Regions from separate parts of the Streptomyces sp. NPDC087787 genome, predicted to be linked through region 1. Evidence: riboswitches for the same ligand, from Rfam matches in the RefSeq annotation. Region 1 holds a riboswitch; the other holds the start of a gene.

Region 1 (5,627 bases):
AGTACTTCACGGGTCCCGGCATCAAGGGCCGCCTCACCGCGGCCTTCTTCCGCAGCGCGGGCCAGATCCCGGTCGACCGGTCCGGCAAGGAGGCCGGGCAGGCCGCGATCCGGGAGGGGCTCGGGGTGCTGCGCAAGGGCGAGTTGCTCGGCATCTATCCGGAGGGCACCCGGTCGCACGACGGCCGCCTGTACAAGGGCAAGGTCGGCGTCGCGGTCATGGCGCTCAGGGCAGGCGTGCCGGTCGTGCCGTGCGCGATGATCGGCACGTTCGAGGCCCAGCCGCCCGGGAAGACCGTCCCGCGCCCGCACCCGATCGTGATCCGCTTCGGCGAGCCGCTCGACTTCTCCCGCTACGCGGGCATGGAGAACGAGAAGGCGATCCTGCGCGCCGCCACCGACGAGATCATGTACGCCATCCTGACGCTGTCCGAGCAGGAGTACGTCGACCAGTACGCGGCCGTGGCCAAGGCGGAGCAGTCCGAGGCGAAGGGCGACAGGCGCAGGTTCCCGCGGGCACCGCTCGGTTGACGCCGCCGGGCACGCCAGACGCGAGAGAGGGGCGGCCGGGCATCCCGGCCGCCCCTCGTCACCCGAGGCCGATCACTACGCCTTGGGCGTGGCGTGCGGCGCGCAGGTCACGTCCGCCGAGTCGGTCTTCCCGGTGAGCAGGTAGGTGTCCACCCGGTCGTTGATGCACGGGTTGGCCAGGCCGGTGACTCCGTGGGAGCCCGCGTCCTTCTCGGTGATCAGACGGGAGCCCTTGAACCGCTTGTGCAGCTCGACGGCGCCCGCGTACGGCGTGGCGGCGTCCCGGGTGGACTGCACGATGAGCACCTCGGGCAGACCCTTGCCGGTCTTGACGTCCACCGGGTTCTGCTGCTTGACCGGCCACGTGGCGCACGGCAGGTTCATCCACGCGTTGGCCCACGTCATGAACGGAGCGGTCTTGTGGAGCCGCGTGTTGTCCCGGTCCCAGGTCTTCCAGTTGGTGGGCCACTTGGCGTCGGTGCACTCCACCGCGGTGTAGACGGCGTTGCCGTTCTCCGAGGAGATGTTGCCCGCGATGTCGGACATGTCCGGGGCGGCGGCGTCGACCAGCGCCTGGGTGTCACCCGCGACGTACTTGCTGAACACCTTCGCCACCGGCGCCCACGACGAGTCGTAGTACGGCGCGCTCTGGAAGAAGGAGATCAGCTCGTTCGGGCCGACGACCCCGCCGATGGGGCTCTTCTTGGCGGTGGCGCGCAGCTTCAGCCACTGCTGCTGGACGGCGTCGCGGGTGGCGCCCAGGTGGTAGGTGGCGTCGTTCGCGGCGACCCAGTCCTGCCAGTCCTTCCAGCGGCCCTCGAAGGCGACGTCCTGGTTCAGGTTGGCCTGGTACCAGACGTTCTCGCGGGCCGGGTTGACGACGCTGTCGACGACCATCCGGCGCACATGGCCCGGGAACATCGTGCCGTAGACGGCGCCGAGGTAGGTGCCGTAGGAGACGCCGAGGAAGTTGAGCTTCTGCTCGCCGAGCGCGGCGCGGATGACGTCCAGGTCGCGGACGGTGTTCGGCGTGGTCATCTGCTGGAGCATGGCGCGGCCGGTGCGCTGGAGGCAGCCCTGCGCGTACTCGCGGGCCAGCTTGCGCTGGATGCTCTTGTCGGCCTCGGAGTCCGGCACCGGGTCCAGCTTGGAGCCCTCGGCGAACTTCTGCGGGTCCGCGCAGGAGATGGGCGCCGAGTGGCCGACACCGCGCGGGTCGAAGCCGACGAAGTCGTAGGCCTTCGCCACGTTGGCCCAGATGGCGTTCTTGTTGGTGACCCGGGTCGGGAAGCGCAGGCCCGAGCCGCCGGGGCCGCCCGGGTTGTAGAGGAGGGCGCCCTGGCGCTCCTCCTTGGTGCCGGTGTTGCCGATGCGGTCGACGGCCAGCTTGATCTGCTTGCCGTAGGGGTCGGCGTAGTCGATCGGCACCGAGACGTAACCGCACTGGATGGGCTTGGCCAGCCCCCAGTCGGCGGGGCAGTCCTGCCAGTCGATGCCGGCCTTCGCGGCACGCTCCGCGGCGATCGCCGCGCCGCGGGTCTCGCGGTCCTGTCCCTGGCCGTTGTTCGCGCCGGCCGCGGGCGTCGCCACCGCGCCGGCTATCAGGGTCGCCGTGACCAGCGCACCGGCCGAACCGAGCGCCAGCACCCGGTTCCTGGGTCTCATGTCCCTCAAGGGGGACCTCCCCGTACGTCGTTGCGAATTCGGTACGGGGATCTTTGCGGCTGCGAGGTCCCTGAGAACAGGGGTCGTTGACCTTCTTTGCCAATCCGATAAGCGGCGCGGCGTGTCCCGCTGAGCGGAACCACGAGGGTCTCGGCGGCGCCCGGAGGGCCGGCGGCGGTCGGCATGGAGGGCCGGGAGGCTCCGGGGTGGTCCGCGCGGCGGGCGGGCCGGGCTGGACCGGCGGCCGGCGCCCGGGGTGCCAGGAGTCATGAAATATGGGCTGGTTGACCAGATCGTCCCGAATTGCCGCTCAACGGGTGCCGCGCCGGACGCGGGACGAGCCGCCGACCCCCGACCCGCGCCGAGGCGGAGCTGATCGGCCGTTCCCCGGAGGCGACCGGCCGGCTGGACCGCGCCGACCCGCGCCGGCCCGGGGGCACCTACCGGAACCCGCGGGCGCCGCGGAGGCAGGACGGCGAGCCGCGCACCATACCCTTCACCACGCCGCCAAACTGCGGAAGTTGACGTCATCCACCACCGGGGGCGCGGCGGGCGCAGGAGGCGGCGCGCCGCGACACGCGGCGCGGAATGTCCCCGAATGACCGACCGCCTTTCGGTGTAGGTTCGGCTCCCTTTCCGGGACCGCCACAGTTGCGCAACACGCCTCCCCGAACGGCGGAACAAGGCGTTCCGGTGCTGGTCCGGGGGTCGTCGGGTGAGTGGGCGTCCGTTCGATCGCGAAGGTGTCCACCCGAACGGGCGCGTGGTGAGTAACAACACAAACACTCGCTTCCATTGGGATTTTCGGACATCCGTGGGTGAAGATCCCTGTCTGACGACAAGCCCCCGCCACAACGGCGGGGCGGTCCGGGCGGACGCCGAGTCCTGCCGCCGCCCGGATGACCGGTCGACAGGAGTGGATCGGCAGGAGTGGAGGACCCAAGCACGACGGGTCGCCGGAACGGTCACACCATGGCCGGCCCGAGCAGCCCTTGGGGTGAAGCCGCGGCAACGCGGCCGGGCAACTTCGCCAGCCCGAATCCGACAGGTCATCCTTCACAGGCGGCTGACGAAGGGTTGCGCATGACCGCGCTCAATCGTGTCCCGTCGCTGATGGCCCGGGCCGGTACGGCCTCGGCCCTGACCCTGGCCGCCGTGGGCGGCTCGATCGTGGTGCCGGGTGTGGCCTCCGAGGCCTCGGCCGCGACGATGGCGTCCCAGGCGCTGAAGATCGCGGCGTCCAAGAAGGGGTCGCCCTACCAGTGGGGCGCCTCGGGGCCGCGGAGGTTCGACTGCTCCGGGCTCACGCTGTACTCGTTCAAGCGGGCGGGCAAGAAGCTGCCCCGCACGGCCGAGCAGCAGTACAACAAGAGCCGGCACATCTCGGCGGGCAGCCGCCGGGCCGGGGACCTGGTGTTCTTCCACTCGGGCTCAAACGTGTACCACGTAGGCATCTACGCCGGCTCGGGCAAGATCTGGCACGCCCCGAAGACCGGGGACGTGGTGAAGCTGCAGAAGATCTGGACGAAGAGCGTCTGGTACGGCCGGGTCAGCTGACCCGGCTGCCGTGCGGGGCGGTGGCGGCGCCGCGGCGTCGTCACCGCACGTTCCTACGGTTCCTGGCCCGTGGCCGTCACGGGTCGGGCGGGAGCCGTCCACGGAAGTTCGATGCAGACCGTCTTGCCGCCCTCCCGGGTCGGCCGCACGGTCAGTCTGCCGCCGCACTCGGCGGTGAGCCACCGGATGATCACCATGCCCCGGCCGTTGTCCTGCTGGACAGCGGCCGGCAGTCGTTTCGGGAACCGGGGGTGGCTGTCGGTGACCCCGATGCACAACCGTTCGTCACGCACGAGGACGAGGTCCACCGTGAAGGTGGGTGACTGCCCCAGAGTGTGCTGTACGGCGTTGGTGGCGAGTTCGGAGACGATGAGCCGCACCGTCTCGGCGGTGTCCGTGGCCGGCGGCAGGCCCCACTCCGCGAGCGTGCCGGCCACATAGGCGCGGGCCGCGCAGACCGAGGCGGGATCGCTCGGCAGAGTGACGGATGCTTCCAGATGGTCTGCCATGGCGACGTCGTCCCTTTCCCACGGGAGCGGAGTCCGACACTGAGCGGATGGTTCGAGTACGGTCCCGCACTGGTGCTTCGCCGTCAGACTGCCATCAGTGCTCCGCTCTCGGTGGCGATCCACCGGGATATGCATATATCTGTCGCTCGATGCGGTGAACTCTGCGACGGAAGACCGTATGTGAGGCGGGTCGCGTGGAGCGTTCAGAGGGAGCGAGGGAGTAACCCATGCAGCACGGTCCCGCGGTGCGCCGCCGGAAACTGGGCGCCGAACTGCGCGCGCTGCGCACCGGCGCGGGCCTCACCAGCGGTGAGGCGGCCCGCCTGGTCGGCTGGCACCAGTCGAAGGTCAGCCGGATCGAAACCGGCACCAGCGGGGTGAAACCGGCCGATGTGCGCTCGCTCCTGGACGCGTACGCGGTCCACGACTCCCAGCTCCGCGAGTTGCTCCTGGTCCTCGCGGGACTGGACGACGGCGACGGCCGGCACCACTGGTGGCACGCCTATCGCGGGGTGCTGCCCCCGACCTACCGGGACTTCATCAGCCTGGAGTCGCAGGCGAGCGGGATGCGCACCCTGGAGACCTCGGTCGTCCCCGGACTGCTGCAGACCCCCGAGTACGCCCGCGCGGTCACCCGGGCCGCCGTGGACGGGCTCGACGAGGACCGGCTGGACGCGCTGGTGGAGGTGCGGCTGGCCCGCCAGGACGTGCTGCGCGCGCGACCGCCGCTGGAGCTGGACGCGGTCCTTGACGAGGCGGTACTGCGCCGCGAGGTGGGCGGTCCGGAGATCATGCGGCGGCAGCTGGAGCGGCTGACGGAGGCGGCCAGGCTGCCCCAGGTACGGCTACAGGTGCTGCCGTTCGCCGCCGGCGCGCACATCGGCATCACCGGGCCTTTCGTAATCTTCTCTTTTTCGAACACCTCTGATCTGAACGTGGTGGTTCTCGACCACCTGACGCGTAGCTTCCATCTCGAGCGGAAAGAAGACCTAGAGGCCTACACGGAGGCCTTCGACACCCTGCGGATCCACGCCCTCTCGCCCGAGGACTCGTTGGACTTCATCGCCGGGATACGCCAGGACCCTGACGGCGCACCACCGCGTACCGCCTAAGGAGGCACCATGTCCGCTCTGCCTCGGCACGTATCTTCCAGCATCGATCTGCACGGCGTGCGCTGGCTGCGCAGCAGCTACAGCACGGGAGCCAACAACTGCGTCGAGACGGCCCGGCCCGCCACGGGACCGTGGTCCGGGCTGCTCGCCGTGCGCGATTCCAAGGCCCCGGCCGGGCCGGCGCTGCTCTTCTCCCCCGCGAGCTGGGCCCGCTTCACGGCCGCGGCACACCGCGTCTGACGCACCGTCCGGTC
Region 2 (5,627 bases), on a different contig from region 1:
GACCCGCAGCTGGCCCTGACCGCCGTCGCCCGGGTCCTGGAGGTGACGCCCGAGGAGGTCCAGGAGGTCGCCAAGTCCCGCCTGCGTCCCGACAACCGCGCGGTGCTCGTCTACGAGCCGACCGCCGCCGCTGCGCAGGACGACGCCCAGGACGCGGACGCCGCGGCCACCGACGAGACCGAGGAGGCGGCGAAGTGACCGAGCTCGCCACGATGGAGTTCCACCCCCAGCCCCGGGCCGGCGCGGCCAGGCCGTGGGCGTTCCCCGCCCCCGAGCGCGGGACCCTGGACAACGGCCTGACGGTGTTGCGCTGTCACCGCCCCGGCCAGCAGGTCGTCGCCGTGGAGGTGCTGCTTGACGCGCCCCTGGAGGCGGAGCCGGCCGACCTGGACGGCGTGGCCACGATCATGGCGCGGGCCTTCTCCGAGGGCACCGACAAGCACTCCGCCGAGGAGTTCGCCGCCGAGCTGGAGCGCGCGGGCGCCACCCTCGACGCGCACGCCGACCACCCCGGCGTACGGCTGAGCCTGGAGGTCCCGGCCTCGCGTCTGGCCAAGGGGCTCGGCCTGCTGTCCGACGCCCTCAGGGCGCCCGCGTTCGCCGACTCCGAGGTCGAGCGGCTGGTGCGCAACCGGCTCGACGAGATCCCGCACGAGCTGGCCAACCCGGCCCGCCGCGCCGCCAAGGAGCTGTCCAAGGAGCTCTTCCCGGCCGACTCGCGCATGTCGCGTCCCCGCCAGGGCACCGAGGAGACGGTCGGCGCCATCGACTCGGCTGCCGTCCGCGCCTTCTACAACCGGCACGTGCGTCCGGCCACGGCCACCGCCGTGGTCGTCGGCGACCTCACCGGAGTCGACCTCGACGAGCTGCTGGGCCGGACCCTGGGCGCCTGGTCCGGCGCGCCCGCCAAGCCGCGGCCCGTGCCGCCGGTGACCGCCGACGACACCGGCCGCGTCGTCATCGTGGACCGGCCCGGCGCCGTCCAGACGCAGCTCCTCATCGGCCGCATCGGCCCCGACCGGCACGCCCGCGTGTGGCCCGCCCAGGTGCTCGGCACGTACTGCCTCGGCGGCACCCTCACCTCCCGCCTGGACCGCGTCCTGCGCGAGGAGAAGGGCTACACCTACGGCGTCCGGGCGTTCGGCCAGGTGATGCGCTCGGCCCCCGACGGGTCGGGCGCCGCGATGCTCGCCATCAGCGGCTCGGTCGACACCCCGAACACCGGCCCGGCCCTGGACGACCTGTTCACGGTGCTGCGCAAGCTCGCCGCCGAGGGCCTCACCGACGCCGAGCGTGACGTCGCCGTGCAGAACCTCGTCGGCGTGGCCCCGCTGAAGTACGAGACGGCCGCCGCCGTGGCGGGCACGCTGGCCGACCAGGTCGAGCAGCACCTGCCCGACGACTACCAGGCGACGCTCTATCAGCAGCTCGCCGCCACCGGCACGGTGGAGGCCACCGCGGCCGTCGTCAACGCCTTCCCGGTGGACCGTCTCGTGACGGTCCTCGTCGGTGACGCGGCGCAGATCAAGGAGCCCGTCGAGGCCCTGGGCGTCGGCCGGGTCACCGTCGTCGAGGCCGAGTAGGGGTACACCCGGCCGCCGCCGTGCGCGGCGACCGGCACACACGCGCGTGGGGCCCTGGTGACCGAAGCGTCACCAGGGCCCTGTGTTGTCCGAGTGTGGTCCGAATTGATGGGGAGAGCGCCTTTCGCCCTGTGGTATGCGCTACAAAACTTCTGATCCGTTTGGGAATTGAAAGCGGCCCCGCTTAGCGTCGGTCCGGCTGTTCGTCGGGCAGTGCGCCGCGTCCGCGGCACCGGACAGTCATCGCCGAGTCCCCGTACGGCGCGAGCCAGGGGAGCCGGGGACCCACCGTCCCTGGGGTGAATCGGACACCCGCGCGCGATGCGTAGGGGGCCGTAGGAGACCTTCCCGCTCCGAACCCGTCAGCTAACCCGGTAGGCGACACGGAAGGAAAGGACCCACGTCTCCATGGCGTTCACCCGCGCCGCCGGGAAGCACCGGCGGCCGAGCCGGATGCACCGCACCACCGCCCACGCTGCGGGCGTCGCGGCCCTGGCCACCACCGGTGCCATCGGCACCCTCGCCGCCCCGGCCCTCGCGGCGGAGGCTCCCGCCCCCGAGGACACCGGCCTCACCCCGGTCGTCACCATCGGCGACAGCGTCGCCGAGAAGATCGACGCCCAGGCCGTCGCCCAGCACCGGGCCGCCGCGCGCAAGGAGGCCGAGAAGGCCGCGCGCAAGAAGGCCGCCGAGCAGGCGGTGAAGGAGCGCGAGGCCAAGGCGCGCGCCGCCCGCGAGGCCGAGCGTGAGCGCCTCAACGCCTTCGTCACGCCGATCTCCGACTCCTACGTGTCGACCGGCTACCGGACCGGCGGCTCCCTGTGGTCCTCCGGCACCCACACCGGCGTCGACTTCCACGCCGCGAGCGGCGCCGGCGTCCACGCGGTCGGCAGCGGCACCGTCGTCGACGCCGGCTGGGGCGGGGCGTACGGGAACCAGATCGTGATCAGGATGGCCGACGGCATGTACACCCAGTACGGGCACCTGTCGTCCATCCAGGTCTCGGTGGGCCAGCACGTGATCCCCGGTCAGCGGATCGCCCTGTCCGGCGCGACCGGCAACGTCACCGGACCGCACCTCCACTTCGAGGCCCGTACGACCCCGGACTACGGCTCCGACGTCGACCCCGTGGCCTACCTCCGCAAGCACGGCGTCAACGTCTGACCCGCCGCCCGGCGCACCGTCCGGCCCTCCCGAGGCCCCTGCTCCCGAGCCGGGGCCTCCGGCGTTCCCCGGCGGCCGCCACCGGCACGCCGAAGCCGTGCCACCCGTCCGGGCGGCACGGCTTCGGCGCAGGACCGTTCCTGCCGGTCAGACCGTCTCGGGAAGCTCCTCGAGCCCCTCGGCGACCAGCTTGGCCAGCCGGTCGAGCGCGGCGTCCGCGCCGTCGGCGTCGGAGGCCAGGACGACCTCCTCGCCGCCCTCGGCGCCGAGGCCGAGCACGGCCAGCATGGAGGCCGCGTTGACGGGCGTCCCGTCGGCCTTGGCGATCGTCACCGGGATGCCTGCGGCCGTGGCGGCCCGGACGAAGATGGAAGCGGGGCGGGCGTGGAGACCCTCGGCCCAGCCGACGTTGACGCGGCGCTCAGCCATGTGTTGCTGCCCTTCAGGTGATCAGGGTTGTCTAGACCAGTTTTCCACACGTGGTGCGAGCACGGAGCGGGCGTGTGCGCCGCTCCGGGTGGCGCCGGACCGCGGCCTCGGTCCGATGTGTGTCCTCCACAGACTGCCTCGCGCCGCTGTGGGACGCGAGCCGTACGCTGGGCCCCATGCAGACCTCGCCGGACCGGCACGAGTACCCCGCCCACTGGGAGGCCGACGTGGTACTGCGCGACGGCGGCACCGCACGGATCCGCCCCATCACCGCCGATGACGCCGGCCGTCTGGTCAGCTTCTACGAGCAGGTGTCGGACGAGTCCAAGTACTACCGCTTCTTCGCGCCCTACCCGCGGCTCTCCGCGAAGGACGTCCACCGCTTCACGCACCACGACTTCGTGGATCGGGTGGGACTCGCGGCCACGGTCGGCGGCGAGTTCATCGCCACCGTACGCTACGACCGCATCGGCGCGGACGGCATGCCCGCCTCGGCGCCCTCCGACGAGGCCGAGGTCGCCTTCCTCGTACAGGACGCCCACCAGGGCCGGGGCGTCGCCTCCGCGCTCCTGGAGCACATCGCCGCCGTCGCCCGGGAGCGCGGCATCCGCCGATTCACCGCCGAGGTGCTGCCGGCCAACACCAAGATGATCAAGGTGTTCACGGACGCCGGGTACACCCAGAAGCGCAGTTTCGAGGACGGCGTCGTACACCTGGAGTTCGGCATCGAGCCCACCGACCGCTCGCTGGCCGTGCAGCACGCACGGGAGCAGCGGGCCGAGGCGCGGTCGGTACGGCGGCTCCTGGTGCCCGGCTCGGTCGCCGTCGTCGGAGTGGGCCGCACGCGCGGGGGCGTGGGCCGCGGCATCCTCGACCACATCCGCGACGCAGGGTTCACGGGGCGGCTCCACGCCGTGAACCGGGCCTTCGGCGAGGACCGCCGGGAGATCGACGGGGTGCCCGCCCACCGCTCGGTGCGCGACATCGACGGTCCCGTGGACCTCGCCGTCGTCGCCGTGCCGGCCGAACACGTCCCGGACGCCGTCGCCGAGTGCGGGGAGCACGGGGTGCAGGGGCTCGTCGTGATCTCCGCGGGCTACGCGGAGAGCGGCCCCGAGGGACGCGAGAGGCAGCGCGCGCTCGTGCGGCAGGCGCGCTCGTACGGCATGCGGATCATCGGGCCCAACACCTTCGGCATCATCAACACCTCGCCGGACGTCCGGCTCAACGCCTCCCTCGCCCCCGAGCTGCCCCGGCCCGGCCGCATCGGGCTTTTCGCCCAGTCCGGGGCCATCGGCATCGCGCTGCTGTCCCGGCTGCACCGGCGCGGCGGCGGGGTCACCGGGGTCACGGGCGTGTCGACCTTCGTGTCGGCCGGCAACAGGGCGGACGTCTCCGGCAACGACGTCATGCAGTTCTGGTACGACGACCCCGACACCGACGTCGCCCTGATGTACCTGGAGTCCATCGGCAACCCGCGCAAGTTCACCCGCCTGGCCCGGCGTACGGCGGCGGTGAAGCCGCTGGTCGTGGTGCAGAGCGCGGGCTCCGCCCCGCAGGGGCACGCGGTACGGGCGACGCGGCTGCCGCACGCGACGGTGTCCGCGCTGCTGCGGCAGGCCGGCGTGATCCGGGTCGACACCATCACCGAACTGGTCGACACCGGACTGCTGCTCGCCCGGCAGCCGCTGCCGCCGGGACCGCGGGTGGCGATCCTCGGCAACTCCGAGTCGCTGGGCGTGCTGACCTACGACCGCTGTCTCGCGGAGGGCCTGCGCCCCCAGCCGCCGCGCGACCTGACGACGGCGGCCTCGGCGGAGGACTTCCGGGTCGCGCTGTCCCGGGCGCTCACCGACGAGGCCACCGACGCGGTGGTCGTCACGCTGATACCGGCCGTGGGGGAGGAGGCCGCGGCGGACACGGCCCTGGCCGAGGCGCTGCGCTCGGCCGCCCAGGAGGTCCCCGGCAAGCCGGTCCTGGTCGTCCACGTCGAGTTCGGCGACCTGGCGGAAGCCCTCTCCGCCGCCACGAGCACGGCCCCGCCCCCCGGCCCGGGCCCCCAGCCCCCGGCGACCCCGCTGCTGCCGCCGCCCACGGCACCCGGGTCGGCCCAGGCTTCCCCGGGGGGCCCGGACCGCTCAGCGGGCGGGGCGTCCCCGTCGGGTCCGGTTCACCAGGCGGGCGCGGCCTCCCCGGCGGGCGGGGCGTCCGCGGTGGGTGCGGTCCCTCAGCCGGGTGCGGCCTTCCCGGCGGGCGCGGACCCTCAGCCGGGTGCGGCCTTCCCGGCGGGTGCGGATCCTCAGTCGGGCGGGGCGTCCGCGGCGGGTGCGGTCCCTCAGCCGGGTGCGGCCTTCCCGGCGGGCGTGGACCCTCAGCCGGGTGCGGCCTCCGCGGCGGGCGTGGACCCTCAGCCGGGCGGGGCGTCCCCGGCCGACTCGGGCCCTGAGCCCG

What was found. A riboswitch is a leader RNA that binds a small molecule or an ion and turns the genes downstream of it on or off. The one in region 1 is predicted to bind cyclic di-AMP.
Positions count from the first base shown of each region.
Region 2: another riboswitch for cyclic di-AMP. It lies ahead of ACIOWN_RS17840 (M23 family metallopeptidase); the one in region 1 lies ahead of ACIOWN_RS21455 (C40 family peptidase).

Region 1 is NZ_JBIUVQ010000013.1:105,449-111,075, reverse strand. Features, by position in the region: gene ACIOWN_RS21465 (lysophospholipid acyltransferase family protein) at 1-530, shown strand, start outside; gene ACIOWN_RS21460 (alpha/beta hydrolase) at 606-2,195, opposite strand; cyclic di-AMP (ydaO/yuaA leader) riboswitch at 3,062-3,275, shown strand; gene ACIOWN_RS21455 (C40 family peptidase) at 3,279-3,752, shown strand; gene ACIOWN_RS21450 (ATP-binding protein) at 3,806-4,261, opposite strand; gene ACIOWN_RS21445 (helix-turn-helix transcriptional regulator) at 4,489-5,373, shown strand; gene ACIOWN_RS21440 (DUF397 domain-containing protein) at 5,383-5,613, shown strand.
Region 2 is NZ_JBIUVQ010000010.1:109,380-115,006, forward strand. Features, by position in the region: gene ACIOWN_RS17830 (M16 family metallopeptidase) at 1-198, shown strand, start outside; gene ACIOWN_RS17835 (pitrilysin family protein) at 195-1,583, shown strand; cyclic di-AMP (ydaO/yuaA leader) riboswitch at 1,818-1,979, shown strand; gene ACIOWN_RS17840 (M23 family metallopeptidase) at 1,992-2,747, shown strand; gene ACIOWN_RS17845 (HPr family phosphocarrier protein) at 2,895-3,176, opposite strand; gene ACIOWN_RS17850 (GNAT family N-acetyltransferase) at 3,353-5,627, shown strand, end outside.